DNA from 4 places in the Pseudocitrobacter sp. 73 genome. Region 3 is predicted to be linked to each of the others. Evidence: predicted binding sites of a transcription regulator. Region 3 holds the regulator's gene; each other region holds the start of a gene.
What was found. The regulator CRP, encoded in region 3, controls carbon source genes, mostly activating them, when cyclic AMP is high. The targets are predictions, from matches to a motif close to ATGTGANNNNNNTCACAT.
Positions count from the first base shown of each region.

Region 1: the regulator CRP is predicted to act here: its motif matches at 2,222-2,239, upstream of focA (formate transporter FocA).
Region 2: the regulator CRP is predicted to act here: its motif matches at 2,379-2,396, upstream of F0Q32_RS06655 (CidA/LrgA family protein).
Region 4: the regulator CRP is predicted to act here: its motif matches at 2,471-2,488, upstream of udp (uridine phosphorylase).

Region 1 is NZ_VTZO01000001.1:133,803-137,664, reverse strand. Features, by position in the region: gene ycaO (30S ribosomal protein S12 methylthiotransferase accessory factor YcaO) at 131-1,897, shown strand; gene focA (formate transporter FocA) at 2,298-3,155, shown strand; gene pflB (formate C-acetyltransferase) at 3,212-3,862, shown strand, end outside.
Region 2 is NZ_VTZO01000006.1:347,354-351,215, reverse strand. Features, by position in the region: gene sanA (outer membrane permeability protein SanA) at 1-106, opposite strand, end outside; gene cdd (cytidine deaminase) at 229-1,113, opposite strand; gene F0Q32_RS06660 (CidB/LrgB family autolysis modulator) at 1,240-1,935, opposite strand; gene F0Q32_RS06655 (CidA/LrgA family protein) at 1,932-2,330, opposite strand; gene F0Q32_RS06650 (LysR substrate-binding domain-containing protein) at 2,436-3,359, opposite strand; gene F0Q32_RS06645 (aromatic acid/H+ symport family MFS transporter) at 3,485-3,862, shown strand, end outside.
Region 3 is NZ_VTZO01000016.1:164,509-168,370, reverse strand. Features, by position in the region: gene F0Q32_RS18080 (hydrolase) at 1-237, shown strand, start outside; gene F0Q32_RS18075 (YheU family protein) at 234-452, shown strand; gene F0Q32_RS18070 (phosphoribulokinase) at 479-1,348, shown strand; gene F0Q32_RS18065 (OsmC family protein) at 1,480-1,884, opposite strand; gene crp (cAMP-activated global transcriptional regulator CRP) at 2,187-2,819, shown strand; gene F0Q32_RS18055 (YccS/YhfK family putative transporter) at 2,868-3,862, shown strand, end outside.
Region 4 is NZ_VTZO01000032.1:67,401-71,262, forward strand. Features, by position in the region: gene metE (5-methyltetrahydropteroyltriglutamate--homocysteine S-methyltransferase) at 1-1,511, shown strand, start outside; gene F0Q32_RS23295 (dienelactone hydrolase family protein) at 1,555-2,361, opposite strand; gene udp (uridine phosphorylase) at 2,613-3,374, shown strand; gene rmuC (DNA recombination protein RmuC) at 3,512-3,862, shown strand, end outside.

The sequences.
Region 1 (3,862 bases), on a different contig from region 3:
ACTTCGCTTCTCCGCCCACCTTCTAAAGTCTCAATGGCCCCTTATTAAACCTCCGATTCAATGAATATGGCGTCATTCATCCAAACCCCGTATCATTGCGCGCTTTCCGTACGATAAAAATGAGACCGTCATGACGCAAACCTATATCCCCGGCAAAGATGCCGCACTGGAAGATTCCATCGCTCGCTTCCAGAAAAAACTGCTCGACCTGGGCTTTGACATCGAAGAGGCCTCCTGGCTGAATCCGGTGCCAAATGTTTGGTCAGTACATATCCGCGACAAGGCGTGCTCGCTGTGCTTTACCAACGGGAAAGGCGCAACCAAAAAAGCCGCGCTGGCGTCTGCGTTAGGGGAATATTTCGAGCGCTTGTCAACCAACTACTTCTTCGCCGATTTCTGGCTGGGCGAGAAAATCGCTAACGGTCCATTTGTGCATTATCCGAATGAAAAATGGTTCCCTATTCCGGAAGATGACGAACTGCCGGAAGGCCTGCTTGATGCGCGACTGCGTGCGTTCTACGATCCTGACGATCAACTGACTGGCAGCCTGATGGTCGATCTGCAATCGGGCAATACCGATCGCGGTGTTTGCGGCCTGCCGTTTACTCGCCAGTCTGACGGTGAAACCATTTATATCCCGATGAATATCGTCGGCAACCTGTACGTTTCTAACGGTATGTCTGCGGGCAACACCGCTAACGAAGCGCGCGTGCAGGGCTTGTCGGAAGTCTTTGAGCGTCACATTAAAAACCGCATTATCGCCGAGAGCATCAGCTTGCCGGAAATCCCGAAAGAGGTGATGGCGCGCTATCCTGGTGTCGTAGCATCTATTGAAAAACTGGAAGCGGAAGGGTTCCCTATCTTCGCTTACGACGGCTCTTTAGGGGGCAAATACCCGGTTATCTGCGTCGTGCTGTTCAACCCGGCAAACGGCACCTGCTTTGCCTCCTTCGGCGCACACCCGGACTTTGGCGTCGCGCTGGAACGTACCGTTACGGAACTGCTTCAGGGCCGTGGTCTGAAAGATCTGGACGTGTTCACGCCGCCAACCTTTGATGATGAAGAAGTCGCCGAGCATGCCAACCTGGAAACTCACTTTATCGATTCCAGCGGTTTGATCTCCTGGGATCTCTTTAAGCAGGATGCCGACTATCCGTTTGTGGACTGGAACTTCTCCGGCACCACTGAAGAAGAGTTCGCTACCCTTATGGCGATCTTCAACGCGGAAGATAAAGAAGTGTATATCGCGGATTACGAGCATTTAGGCGTGTACGCCTGCCGTATTCTGGTGCCGGGAATGTCGGATATCTATCCTGCGGAAGATCTGTGGCTGGCAAACAATAATATGGGTAGCCACCTGCGTGAAACGATTCTGACCCTGCCAAATAGTCAGTGGGAAAAAGAAGAGTACCTGAATCTGATAGAGCAGCTTGATGAAGAAGGTCTGGACGACTTCACCCGCGTGCGTGAACTGCTTGGCCTGGCAACGGGCAAAGACAATGGTTGGTATACGCTGCGTGTCGGTGAATTGAAAGCGATGCTTGCACTGGCCGGTGGCGATCTGGATCAGGCGCTGATCTGGACCGAATGGACAATGGAATTCAACGCATCCATCTTTAGCGCTGAGCGGGCGAATTATTATCGCTGCCTGCAAACCTTATTACTGCTGTCTCAGGAAGAAGAACGTCAGCCGCTGCAATACCTGAACGCGTTTATTCGTATGTACGGTGCTGAAGCCGTTGAAGCCGCCAGCGCTGCGCTGAGCGGAGAAGCGCCGTTCTATGGTTTGCAGGCCGTTGACAACGATCTGGTGGCCTTCCCGGCGCACCAGTCGCTCCTGGCGGCCTACGAAAAATTGCAGTGTGCAAAAGCTGCGTTTTGGTCAAAGCAGGGCTAAAAAGACCGGAGAATAAGTAGGTTTAAAGATTACTCTACGCTATATTGTGGGGCCGTTTAACGGCCCTTTTTTTATTTCTAAAATGCCGTAAATTAATTTGTGATAATTACGTTACGCACAAGTAAACACTATTATTGGTAGCTTACCAATAATGTTAATTTAAATGATCATTACTCCATTTTAATTAACTGGCAAAACGGGAGGGGGACGAAATAAATCAACTGATATTGCAAACTTTAAAATTTATTTTTATTTTGATAATCAAAAAGTTATGCCGCTTTCGATGAAAAACCATTCGATTTGCGGGCCTATAAGCCAGGCGAGATATGATCTACATCAAATTCTCATCTATAATGCTTTGTTAGTATCTCGTCGCCGACTTAATAAAGAGAGAGTTAGTGTGAAAGCTGACAACCCTTTTGATCTACTTGTTCCTGCCGCGATGGCCAAAGTTGCCGAAGAAGCAGGTGTCTATAAAGCAACGAAGCATCCGCTGAAAACCTTTTATCTGGCGATTACTGCGGGCGTGTTCATCTCGATTGCTTTTGTTTTCTACATTACTGCCACCACAGGAACCGCGGGCATGCCTTTTGGCGTCGCGAAACTGATTGGGGGTATCTGCTTCTCACTGGGCTTGATTCTCTGCGTCATTTGCGGGGCCGACCTCTTCACCTCCACGGTACTGATCGTAGTGGCGAAAGCCAGCGGTCGCATCACATGGGGTCAACTGGCGAAAAACTGGTTGAACGTCTATGTTGGTAACCTGGTAGGATGTCTGCTCTTTGTTCTGCTGATGTGGCTTTCCGGCGAGTATATGACCGCCAACGGTGGCTGGGGCCTGAACGTCCTGCAAACCGCTGACCACAAACTGCACCACACATTTATCGAAGCCGTAGCACTCGGCATCCTGGCTAACCTGATGGTTTGCCTGGCCGTCTGGATGAGCTACTCTGGCCGCAGCCTGACAGATAAAGCCATGATTATGGTTCTTCCGGTTGCCATGTTCGTCGCCAGCGGCTTTGAGCACAGTATTGCAAACATGTTTATGATCCCAATGGGGATTGTGATTCGCAACTTTGCAAGCCCGGAGTTCTGGACCGCAGTTGGTTCAACCCCGGATAGTTTTTCTCACCTGACTATCATGAACTTCATCACTGATAACCTCATTCCGGTGACTATCGGGAATATCATTGGCGGAGGCCTGTTAGTTGGGCTGACATACTGGGTCATTTACCTGCGTGAAGGCGACCATCACTAAAGTGAGCGTTGTGTCAGGCAGTAAATAAAAAATCCACATAAGAAGGTAGGTGTTACATGTCCGAGCTTAATGAAAAGTTAGCCACAGCCTGGGAAGGTTTTACTAAAGGTGACTGGCAGAATGAAGTCAACTTACGTGACTTCATCCAGAAAAACTACACTCCATACGAGGGTGACGAGTCCTTCCTGGCAGGTGCTACTAAAGCAACTACCGAGCTGTGGGACAAAGTAATGGAAGGTGTTAAACAGGAAAACCGCACTCACGCGCCTGTTGACTTCGACACCGCTGTTGCTTCTACCATCACCTCCCACGACGCGGGCTACATCAACAAGTCGCTGGAAAAAATCGTTGGTCTGCAGACTGAAGCTCCGCTGAAACGCGCGCTGATTCCGTTTGGCGGCATCAAAATGATCGAAGGTTCCTGCAAAGCGTACGATCGCGAACTGGACCCGATGATCAAAAAAATCTTTACCGAGTACCGTAAAACTCACAACCAGGGCGTGTTCGACGTTTATACTCCGGACATCCTGCGTTGCCGTAAATCTGGCGTCCTGACTGGTCTGCCGGATGCCTACGGTCGTGGTCGTATCATCGGTGACTACCGTCGTATCGCCGTTTACGGTATCGACTTCCTGATGAAAGACAAATTCGCTCAGTTCACTTCTCTCCAGTCTGACCTGGAAAACGGTGTGAACCTGGAAGCGACT
Region 2 (3,862 bases), on a different contig from region 3:
AGATATACGGCGCCGTTTTCCAGCTCATCCAGCGATCGAGACCTAACACGGTCAACAGCAGCAGGCCGAGCAGGACTAACAGGCTGTAAAACACGCGCTTCAACATAAAAGGCTCAATGATGGTGAAAAGGAGTCTTCAGGCTACTTTACCCGCCGCTTAAGAGCAAGAATCAGCGTGTTAATTGCAGGGAAATTCACCAGTTGCGGGCTTTCGCCCGCACTGAAAGATTAACCGAGAAGAACGCGGTCGATGTTCTGGCAGCCTAACGCTTTCAGCGTCGCCACCGTCGCATCCCACTGGATGAGTGGCGCATCGGCGCGTTCGGCAAGCATCGCGCGGGTAATGGCAGGATAATCATAACCATGCAGGCTTAACAGATTCAGTGCGCCCTGCAATGGCGGTAGCGTTGGGTTGAAGGCCGCGTTTTCAGCGTAGCTTCCGCTAAAAATTGTGCCATCGGCCAGTTCCAGCGCCACGCCGGAAGGCGATTTGCTGTATGGCGTATGACTTCTATTCGCGGCTTTAATGGCCGCCTGAGTTAACGCATCACCTTCCAGTGGGTACCCGTGATTCTGCTCATCCATCAGTAACGTTTTGATGTCGAGATCTTTCGGCCCAAACGCATCGGGTAAATAATCTTTCAGCGTATGGGGCGCACGGCCCGGCAGGTTGATACGCAGCGCCAGCCCGCTGTTCAGTTCATTCATAAACTGACGGCAGTGGCCGCAAGGGGTGTAGTTGACGGTGATCGCAGCGAGAGCTTTTTCACCGCGCAGCCAGGCGTGGCTGATCGCGCTTTGTTCGGCGTGGACGGTTTGCTGCATGGTCGCGCCCAAAAATTCCATATTGCCGCCGAAGTACCAGGTTCCGCTGATGCCGCGCGCAATGGCGCCAACGTTGAAGTGGGAAAGGTCGGCGCGCGCGCAGGCAGCAGCCAGCGGCAGAAGCGCGAAGGCCAGCGCGTCTTCGTCCAGTCCTGTCGCGCTACGCAGCGATGAGACCTGCCCGGCGCTCAGCATCGCGGAGAAATGCGCATCAGCCAGCACAGGAGCAATGGCTGTTTGCAGGTCCGCAGGCAGTTGCGAAAAAGCAGATTGAAAACGTGGGTGCATGGCGTTGCCTCGTAACAGTGTAAGGGTGAACAGTGTACGTGCCGATTACGCTTAAATGAGTGATCTAAATCTCATTATTTATGCAACACATGCAATCGTTTTGCAAAATGTGTGACTTGTCGCATTTTAGCCGACGACAGAGAGAATAATCGGGAACAGGAACGGGGCGACGAGCGAGGTAATAATCCCGCACAGCACCAGCGCCAGCGAACTGAATGCGCCTTCCTGATAATCCACTTCCGCACAGCGAGCGGTCCCCAGGGCGTGCGACGCGGTTCCCATCGCCAGACCACGCGCGGCTTTGGTATTAATGCGCATCAGGTTCAGCAGGGTATGGCCAAAGACCGCACCCAGAATACCGACGAAAATCACGCAGACGGCGCTAATGGCTGGAATACCGCCAATACTGCCGCCGACGGCCATCGCGATAGGCGTCGTGACCGATTTCGGTAAAATAGAGGCGGCAATTTCGGGCGATGCGCCCATCAGCAGCGCCACCGAGGTACCGGTCACCATTGCCACTACGCTGCCGAAAAAGCAGATGGTGATAATGGATTTCCAGCGCGCGCGGATTTGATGCAGCTGTTCATACAGTGGAAAGGCGAGGGCCACGACCGCCGGTTGCAGCAGATCGTTAAGCACTTTACTGCCCTGGAAATAGTGATCGTAAGGCGTGCCGGTCAGCAGGAGGATGGGAATAATCACTACCATCGCCACTAACAGGGGATTGAGCAGCGGAAATTTTACCCGTGCAGCCAGCCAGCGCGCGGCAAAAAAGACCACCAGCGTCAGCGGCAACGACCACCAGATATAATGCATCATTCATCCGTTCCTTTTTGACCGACGACTTTGCGTTCGCCATGAATAATGTGCGAACTCCAGCTCACCACCAGGAAAACAACGAGCGTACTGACCGCGCAGGAGACGACAATAGGGCCAAACTGGGCGCTGAGCAGGTCGTAATATTGCATCACGCCAACGCCGATAGGCACGAACAGCAGCGCCATATAGCGGATGAGAATGTAACAGCCCGGCAAAACCCACTTCGACGGCAGGATTTGCAGAGCCAGTAAGACGAACATAATCAGCATCCCGATAATACTGCCGGGGATGGTGATCGGTAGCAGCGAGGCGATAAAAATTCCCGCATACAAACAGGCGTATATCAGGACGAAAGCACGCAGGTATTGCCAGATAATATTCAGCGATTTGCTCATGTTGGTTACCCTTGATGGAACGCATTCATCATACAATTAAAGCCGGAAATGTGCTACTGATCACATCATGAATTGTGAGCATACCTGACATAGACAAGCGGAACATCAGGCATCTGACTGAAGCGGATGTGATAAATGATAAAGAAAGCGACTCAGGGCCTGCGAGGGCTGATCGTTTTTTCTCCAGAATACGCCGACGCTGCCTTTCTGCTCAATCTTCGGCAACGCCAGAATCGTGAGCTGTCTCTGTTGAGCGTAGCGTTCTGCCAGACGCAGGGAGAGAATAGAAATCATCTCGCTGCTTTGCAGCAGGTTGACGCTGACGTTCATTGACGCTGATTCAATGGTGTTCTCCGGCAGCATCACGCCGTTATCAACCAGCGCGTTATCAATGCTCTGGCGGATGGGCGTGCCGGTGGGCCAGACTATCCAGCGCCAGGGTTCCAGATCCTTCCAGCTTAATCGCTCGTACGTGGCAAGCGGATGATCGGTGCGGGCAACGAAACAAACGGGTTCCGTATATAACACCTGATAATTCAACGGCAGCTCCAGCGCCCGTCCGCCGATACGTCCGACCACCACATCCACCACGCCTGATTGCAAATCATGCAGCAGTGGCGTCATCACTTTCTCTTCGATATTCAGGTGCAAAGAAGGCATTTCTTTTAGAAGAGGGAAAATCGCCTGTGATACGCAATCTGTCGCCACCGGAGAGCAACCAATTTTCAGGCTGCCGACCAGGCCGCCCTGTTTGAAACGCTCCACCTCAAACTGGGAACGTTCGAGATCGTTGATTAACCGTTGAGCATGCTGGAGCAGTAGTTTTCCGCCTTCAGAAGGGCGTAAGCCTTTGCTGTGACGCTCGAAAAGTGTGATCCCGACCTCTTCCTCGAACTGTGTCAGCCACTTGGAAAGGGCGGGTTGGGTGATATGCATCTGTTTCGCCACCTGGGTCAGATTGCACTGCTCGCCCAGCGCGACCAGCATTTGCAGGTGATGAAGCTTCAGTTTTTGCGTCCAGTTTGCCATCAGCAATAACCTCCAGGTTATGACTCTGCATGGAAAGCCATTGTACAACGCATTTCAATTACCACAAACTTGCTACATACAAACAACAAATACAACATCTACCCTACACACCTGAGGCATTTACCATGACTCAACGACGTGAACTACAAGCTCTGATTGATGCAGCCCCCATCGGCGCGCTCCAGTGGCGTGTCATTATCTGCTGTTTTCTGGTGGTGATGATGGATGGATTCGATACGGCGGCAATTGGCTTTATCGCCCCCGATATACGTGGACACTGGCAGTTAACGGCGGCAGAACTGGCCCCGTTATTTGGTGCAGGCCTGGTTGGGCTCACCGCCGGGGCGCTGCTGTGTGGACCGCTCTCCGATCGCTTTGGTCGCAAACGCGTCATAGAGTGGTGCGTAGCGTTTTTTGGCATCCTCAGTCTGCTATCCGCCTTTTCACCAGACCTTGAAACGCTGGTTATCCTGCGCTTCTTAACCGGCCTTGGGCTGGGTGGG
Region 3 (3,862 bases):
ATGCCGTTGCTCAATCAGATAGCCATTCCAACGCTGATTATTCATGCGAAGGACGATCCCTTTATGGATCAACACGTTATCCCCGATGCCGACTCACTCCCCGCCTGCGTCGAATACCAGTTAACGGAACATGGCGGCCATGTCGGCTTTATCGGCGGCACCTTCCGCCGACCGCAAATGTGGCTGGAGCAACGTATTCCCAACTGGCTGATGCCGTGGCTTGGAGGTGAAAAATGATCATTCCGTGGCAAGACATCGACGCTGAAACGCTCGATAACCTGATTGAAAGCTTTGTGTTGCGTGAAGGCACCGATTATGGTGAATATGAACGTTCACTTGCGCAAAAGGTCGCCGACGTAAAACAGCAACTACAACGCGGCGAAGCGGTACTGGTGTGGTCGGAACTTCATGAAACCGTCAACATCATGCCCCGCAGCCAGTTTCGCGGTTAATCTTACCGACTCGGGAGTTGTTCGCTATGTCTGCCAAACATCCGGTTATCGCCGTCACGGGTTCCAGCGGGGCGGGAACCACCACCACCAGCCTCGCGTTCCGCAAGATTTTCGCCCAGCTTAAACTCCACGCCGCAGAGGTGGAAGGCGACAGCTTCCACCGCTACACGCGTCCGGAAATGGACTTAGCGATTCGTAAGGCGCGCGATATGGGGCGTCATATCAGCTACTTCGGCCCGGATGCCAACGACTTCAGCCTGCTGGAACAAACCTTCCGCGAGTACGGGTACAGCGGCACCGGACAATCGCGAAAATATCTGCATACCTATGATGAAGCGGTGCCGTGGAATCAGGTGCCGGGAACCTTCACCCCGTGGCAGCCGCTGCCTGAGCCGACCGACGTGCTGTTTTATGAAGGGCTGCACGGCGGCGTGGTTACGCCGCATCACGATGTGGCGAAACATGTCGATTTACTGGTGGGCGTGGTGCCAATTGTGAACCTGGAGTGGATCCAGAAGATGATCCGCGACACCAGCGAGCGGGGTCACTCCCGCGAGGCGGTGATGGATTCCGTGGTCCGTTCGATGGAAGATTACATCAACTACATCACCCCGCAGTTCTCGCGCACACATCTTAACTTCCAGCGCGTGCCAACGGTCGATACCTCCGATCCCTTCGCCGCCAAAGGCATTCCGTCGCTGGATGAAAGCTTTGTGGTGATCCACTTCCGCAATCTCGACAATATCGACTTCCCATGGCTGCTGGCAATGTTGCAGGGCTCGTTTATCTCGCATATGAATACGCTGGTGGTGCCTGGCGGCAAGATGGGGCTGGCGATGGAATTGATCATGACGCCGCTGGTGCAGCGGTTGATGGAAGGGAAGAAGATTGGGTGAAGGGTGCAGGCTGGGCCCCTCACCCCGGCCCTCTCCCGCAGGGAGAGGGAGAAAATCAGCGCAGAACCTGAACACCGCACGGTCAGTCCCCTCTCCCTGCGGGAGAGGGTTAGGGTGAGGGGTGTCTCAACTTACCCCTCCACCACCTCATAAGAATGGGTAATGTTCACCGCTTTGCCCAGCATCAGCGCCACTGAACAGTACTTCTCTGCCGACAAATCCACCGCGCGGGACACCGCAGCATCTTTCAGTTCTTTACCCGTCACGATGAAGTGCAGGTTGATGTGGGTAAAAATACGCGGGGCTTCTTCGCGGCGTTCAGAGGTCAGTTTAACTTCACAATCGGTCACGTTATAACGCCCCTTTTGCAGAATCGACACCACGTCGATAGCGCTACAGCCGCCCGCTGCCATCAGCACGATTTCCATCGGGCTTGGTGCTTTATCACCTGAGTTGCCATCCATCAAAATCTGGTGCCCGGAAGCTGATTCACCCAGGAAGGTTAACCCTTCAACCCATTTCACACGCGCTTGCATAGTTGTCACTCCAAAGTTGCAAATTTATTGTCAGATTACGCGCACATAACAAATCTCGCAACGGAAGTAGACCTGGGTCATGCTGAAGCGAGACACCAGGAGACACACGGCGAAAGCTATGCTAAAACAGTCGGGATGCTACAGAGATACATAAACGTACTGCATGTATGCAGAGGACATCACATACTGGTCGCGACAATCTTTGACGACCGACTTCCCAGGTAGAGGGAAGGATATTATTTCAACCAGTGGCGGCCTGATTTATGCCGCTGGCGATAGCTTATAACAGAGGATAACCGCGCATGGTGCTTGGCAAACCGCAAACAGACCCGACTCTCGAATGGTTCTTGTCTCATTGCCACATTCATAAGTACCCATCGAAGAGCACGCTGATTCACCAGGGTGAAAAAGCGGAAACGCTGTATTACATCGTTAAAGGCTCCGTGGCAGTACTCATCAAGGATGAGGAAGGCAAAGAGATGATCCTTTCCTACCTCAACCAGGGCGATTTCATCGGTGAACTGGGCCTGTTTGAAGAGGGCCAGGAACGTAGCGCCTGGGTTCGAGCGAAAACCGCCTGTGAAGTGGCGGAAATCTCCTATAAGAAATTCCGTCAGCTTATCCAGGTTAACCCGGATATCCTGATGCGTCTCTCCTCTCAGATGGCGCGCCGTCTGCAGGTGACCTCTGAGAAAGTCGGTAACCTGGCGTTCCTCGACGTTACCGGTCGTATCGCACAGACGCTGCTGAATCTGGCGAAACAGCCGGATGCCATGACCCACCCGGACGGTATGCAAATCAAAATAACCCGTCAGGAAATCGGTCAGATCGTTGGTTGCTCCCGTGAAACGGTGGGTCGCATCCTGAAGATGCTGGAAGATCAGAATCTGATCTCCGCACACGGTAAAACGATCGTCGTTTACGGCACGCGTTAATCCCGTCTGACGGCGTATTGTTCACGCAATACGCCGTTTTTGTCTCTTATGTGGCGCAGGCTGATTTACCACCCGGAAGTCAACTATGCACTGCGGCAAACGCTGGTGTTATGTTTGCCGGTCGCCGTCGGCCTGATCCTCGGCCAGCTTCAACACGGTTTACTGTTCTCTTTAGTGCCTGCCTGCTGCAACATCGCCGGGCTGGATACTCCCCATAAACGCTTCTTCAAACGCCTGATTATTGGTGGATCGCTGTTCGCCGGATGCAGCCTGATTGTGCAATTGCTGCTGGCTGATGATATCCCGCTGCCGTTTATCCTCACGGGTCTGGCGATGGTGCTGGGTGTTACCGCCGAAATCAGCGCACTGCACGGGCGATTGCTTCCGGCTTCGCTGATTGCCGCGATTTTTACCCTAAGCCTGGCGGGTAACATGCCCATCTGGGAGCCGTTACTTATCTACGCACTCGGCACGTTGTGGTACGGGCTGTTTAACTGGTTTTGGTTCTGGTTGTGGCGCGAACAACCGCTGCGCGAATCGTTAAGCCTGCTCTATCGCCAACTGGCGGAGTACTGCGAAGCCAAATATAGCCTGCTGACGCAACATACCGACCCGAACACCGCCCTGCCGCCGTTGCTCAACCGTCAGCAGAAAGTGGTCGATCTTATCTCCCAGTGCTATCAGCAGATGCACATGCTGGCGGCGAATCAGCACAATGATTACAAGCGCCTGCTACGCGCCTTCCAGATGGGGCTGGATTTGCAGGAGCACATCTCGGTGAGCCTGCACCAGCCGGAAGAGGTACAAAAACTGGTCGAGCGCAGCCACGCCGAAGTGGTGATTCGCTGGAACGCACAAACCGTCGCCGCGCGCCTGCGGGTCATGGCCGATGACATTCTTTATCACCGCTTCCCGACGCGCTTCAATATGGATAAGCAAATTGGCGCGCTGGAGAAAATTGCCCGCCAGCATCCCGATAACCCGGTTGGGCAGTTCTGCGCCTGGCACTTCAGCCGCATCGCCAAAGTGTTGCGTTCTCAGCG
Region 4 (3,862 bases), on a different contig from region 3:
TGGATACCATTACTGCTCTGCCGATCCAGGGCCTGCATGTTGACCTGGTTCATGGCAAAGATGATGTTGCCGAACTGCATAAGCGCTTGCCTGCCGACTGGCTGCTCTCCGCCGGGTTGATTAACGGACGTAACGTCTGGCGCGCCGATCTTACGGAAAAATATGCACAAATCTGCGAGATCGTCGGCAAACGCTCGCTGTGGGTGGCATCGTCCTGCTCATTGCTGCACAGCCCAATCGATCTGAGTGTGGAAACGCGTCTGGATGCGGAGGTGAAAAGCTGGTTTGCCTTCGCTCTGCAAAAATGTGAAGAACTGGCGCTGTTGCGCGATGCGCTCAATAGCGGTGATACGTCTGCGCTGGCAGCGTGGAGCGCCCCGATTCAGGCGCGTCGTCACTCAACCCGCGTTCATAATGCGGCGGTAGCAAAACGTCTGGCGGCCATTACCGCGCAGGATAGCCAGCGTGCAAATGCTTATGACGTGCGAGCGCAAGCCCAGCGTGCGCGTTTTAACCTGCCTGCCTGGCCGACCACCACGATTGGTTCCTTCCCGCAAACCACGGAAATTCGCACCCTGCGCCTGGATTTCAAAAAGGGTAATCTTGATGCCAACAACTACCGCACGGGCATTGCGGAACAGATTAAACAGGCCATTGTGGAGCAGGAACGTTTAGGGCTTGATGTCCTGGTTCACGGCGAGGCCGAGCGTAACGACATGGTGGAGTACTTTGGCGAACATCTGGACGGCTTCGTCTTTACGCAAAACGGCTGGGTGCAGAGCTACGGTTCCCGCTGTGTGAAACCGCCGATTGTTATTGGTGACGTCAGCCGCCCGGCTCCGATCACCGTGGAGTGGGCAAAATATGCGCAGTCGCTGACTGACAAGCCGGTGAAAGGGATGCTGACTGGCCCGGTGACCATTCTCTGCTGGTCCTTCCCGCGTGAAGACGTGAGCCGTGAAACCATCGCCAAACAGATTGCGCTGGCGCTGCGTGATGAAGTGGCGGACCTGGAAGCCGCTGGAATTGGCATCATCCAGATTGACGAACCGGCACTGCGCGAAGGCTTACCGCTGCGCCGCTGCGACTGGGACGCGTATCTCCAGTGGGGCGTGGAAGCCTTCCGTATTAACGCCGCCGTGGCGAAAGATGACACGCAAATCCACACGCATATGTGTTACTGCGAGTTCAATGACATCATGGATTCCATTGCCGCGCTGGATGCAGACGTCATCACTATCGAAACCTCGCGTTCCGACATGGAGTTGCTGGAATCATTTGAAGAGTTTGATTACCCGAACGAAATCGGGCCTGGCGTATATGACATTCATTCACCGAACGTGCCGAGCGTGGAGTGGATTGAAGCGCTGCTGAAGAAAGCCGAACAGCGCATCCCGGCGGAACGCCTGTGGGTCAACCCGGACTGTGGCCTGAAAACCCGCGGCTGGCCAGAGACGCGCGCGGCGCTGGCGAACATGGTGCAAGCGGCGCAGAATCTGCGTCGAGGGTAAGTTTAACAGGCCCGGTAAGCGAAAGCGCTACCGGGCAAAGCGTTTATTTTTTCGCGCCATACTGCGCAAACCACGCCAGCATTCTCTGCCAGCCATCTTTCGCAGATTCCTCATGATAGCTCGGACGATAATCCGCATTGAACGCATGCCCGGCATCGGGGTAAACAATAATATCCGCTTTGGCATTCGCAGCGCGCAACGCCTGGCGCATGGTGTCCACCGTATCAACCGGAATGCCGGTATCCTGACCACCGTATAAACCCAGTACCGGCGCATTGAGTTCGACGGCGATATCGACAGGATGTTTCGGTGAATTCAGTGATTTATCGCCCAGTAATTTCCCATACCAGGCGACGGCGGCTTTTAACTGCGGGTTATGCGCGGCATACAGCCAGGCGATGCGGCCACCCCAACAGAAGCCCGTGATCATCAGGCGGCTGGCATCCCCACCATTGCGTGATGCCCAGTTGGCAACGTGGTCAAGATCGGCCAGCACCTGTGCGTCAGGGACTTTCATGACCAGATTATTAAAGAGGGTCGGGATATCGGCATAATCATTGGGATCACCCTGACGGAAATAGAGCTCCGGCGCGACGGCAAGATAGCCCTCTTTTGCCAGGCGACGGCAGATATCGCGGATATGTTCATGGACGCCAAAAATCTCCTGCACTACGATTACCACCGGAAGCGGGCCATCGCTCTGTTTTGGACGCGCGTGGTAAGCGGGCAGTAAATCGCCCTGAGACGGAATAGAGGTCTCGCCGGCAATAATCGCCTCGTCAGAAGTATGAACGGCAGTAGCGGCGTGAGGGGATGCGGCAGGTGCAAATCCAGGTTGGTTGTTGGTCATGGCATTCTCCGTACCTTTAAATGAGCTTTTAGCGCTTCTTTAATATAGACAAATCACAGTGCCTGAAGACGGGCGATTTTTGTGCAACAACGGAAGATATAACTTGTTAATGTGATGTGAATCACTTTTTGCGTGGAATCTTATGCAATATTTTTGACTCCAGGTGACGGTGGTCACGAAATGTTGCCTCCGTCTTCTGTAAAGTGGCTTTTTGCTTCTTCTGACAAACCCGATCCACAGAGGAGTTTTCTATGTCTAAGTCTGATGTTTTTCATCTCGGCCTCACCAAAAATGATTTACAAGGGGCTACGCTCGCTATCGTCCCTGGCGATCCAGAGCGTGTGGAAAAGATCGCCGCGCTGATGGAAAAGCCGGTCAAACTGGCATCTCACCGCGAATTTACCTCCTGGCGTGCTGAACTTGATGGCAAGCCGGTGATTGTATGCTCCACCGGTATCGGCGGCCCATCCACTTCTATTGCCGTTGAAGAGCTGGCCCAACTGGGTATCCGCACTTTCCTGCGCGTCGGCACTACCGGTGCGATTCAGCCGCATATCAACGTGGGCGACGTACTGGTCACCACCGCATCCGTTCGTCTGGACGGCGCGAGCCTGCACTTTGCACCGATGGAATATCCGGCAGTAGCGGATTTCGACTGCACCACCGCGCTGGTGGCGGCAGCTAAAGAGATTGGCGCGACCACCCACGTTGGCGTAACGGCCTCTTCCGACACCTTCTATCCGGGTCAGGAACGCTACGATACCTTCTCAGGCCGCGTGGTTAGCCGCTTCAAAGGCTCCATGGAAGAGTGGCAGTCGATGGGCGTGATGAACTACGAGATGGAATCCGCGACGCTGCTGACCATGTGCTCCAGCCAGGGGCTGCGCGCAGGGATGGTTGCAGGCGTGATTGTGAACCGTACTCAGCAGGAGATTCCGAACGCTGAGACGATGAAACAAACCGAAAGCCATGCGGTGAAAATCGTTGTGGAAGCGGCACGCCGCCTGCTGTAATCCTTCTTCTCTTCTTAAAGGCCGACACGTTCGGCCTTTTTCAATTTGCGTACCTCCTCGCAGGAAAACCCTTTCAAACTGGACATTTATACAGCACAATTCTATTTTTGCCGTAAGTCGTTCATGCAGGGGGCATTGTGGATATCGCCATTCTTATTTATTTTCTGGTTGCACTGGCGGGTGTTGCGCTGGGCTGGCTGGCCGCGAGCTATCGTGTGGCGCAGCAGCGGGCGGAACAACTGGCCGAAGAACGTGATATCTACGGCGAACTGAGCGCCGCGAAGCAACAGCTGGCGCAAAACGCGCACTGGCGCGAGGAGTGTGAGCTGCTGAATAATGAACTGCGCAGCCTGCGTGAAATCAACACCTCGCTGGAGGCCGATCTGCGTGAAGTGACCACCCGACTTGAAGCCACGCAACACCATGCTGAGGACAAAATTCGCCAGATGATCAACAGCGAGCAGCGTCTGAGCGAGCAGTTTGAAAAC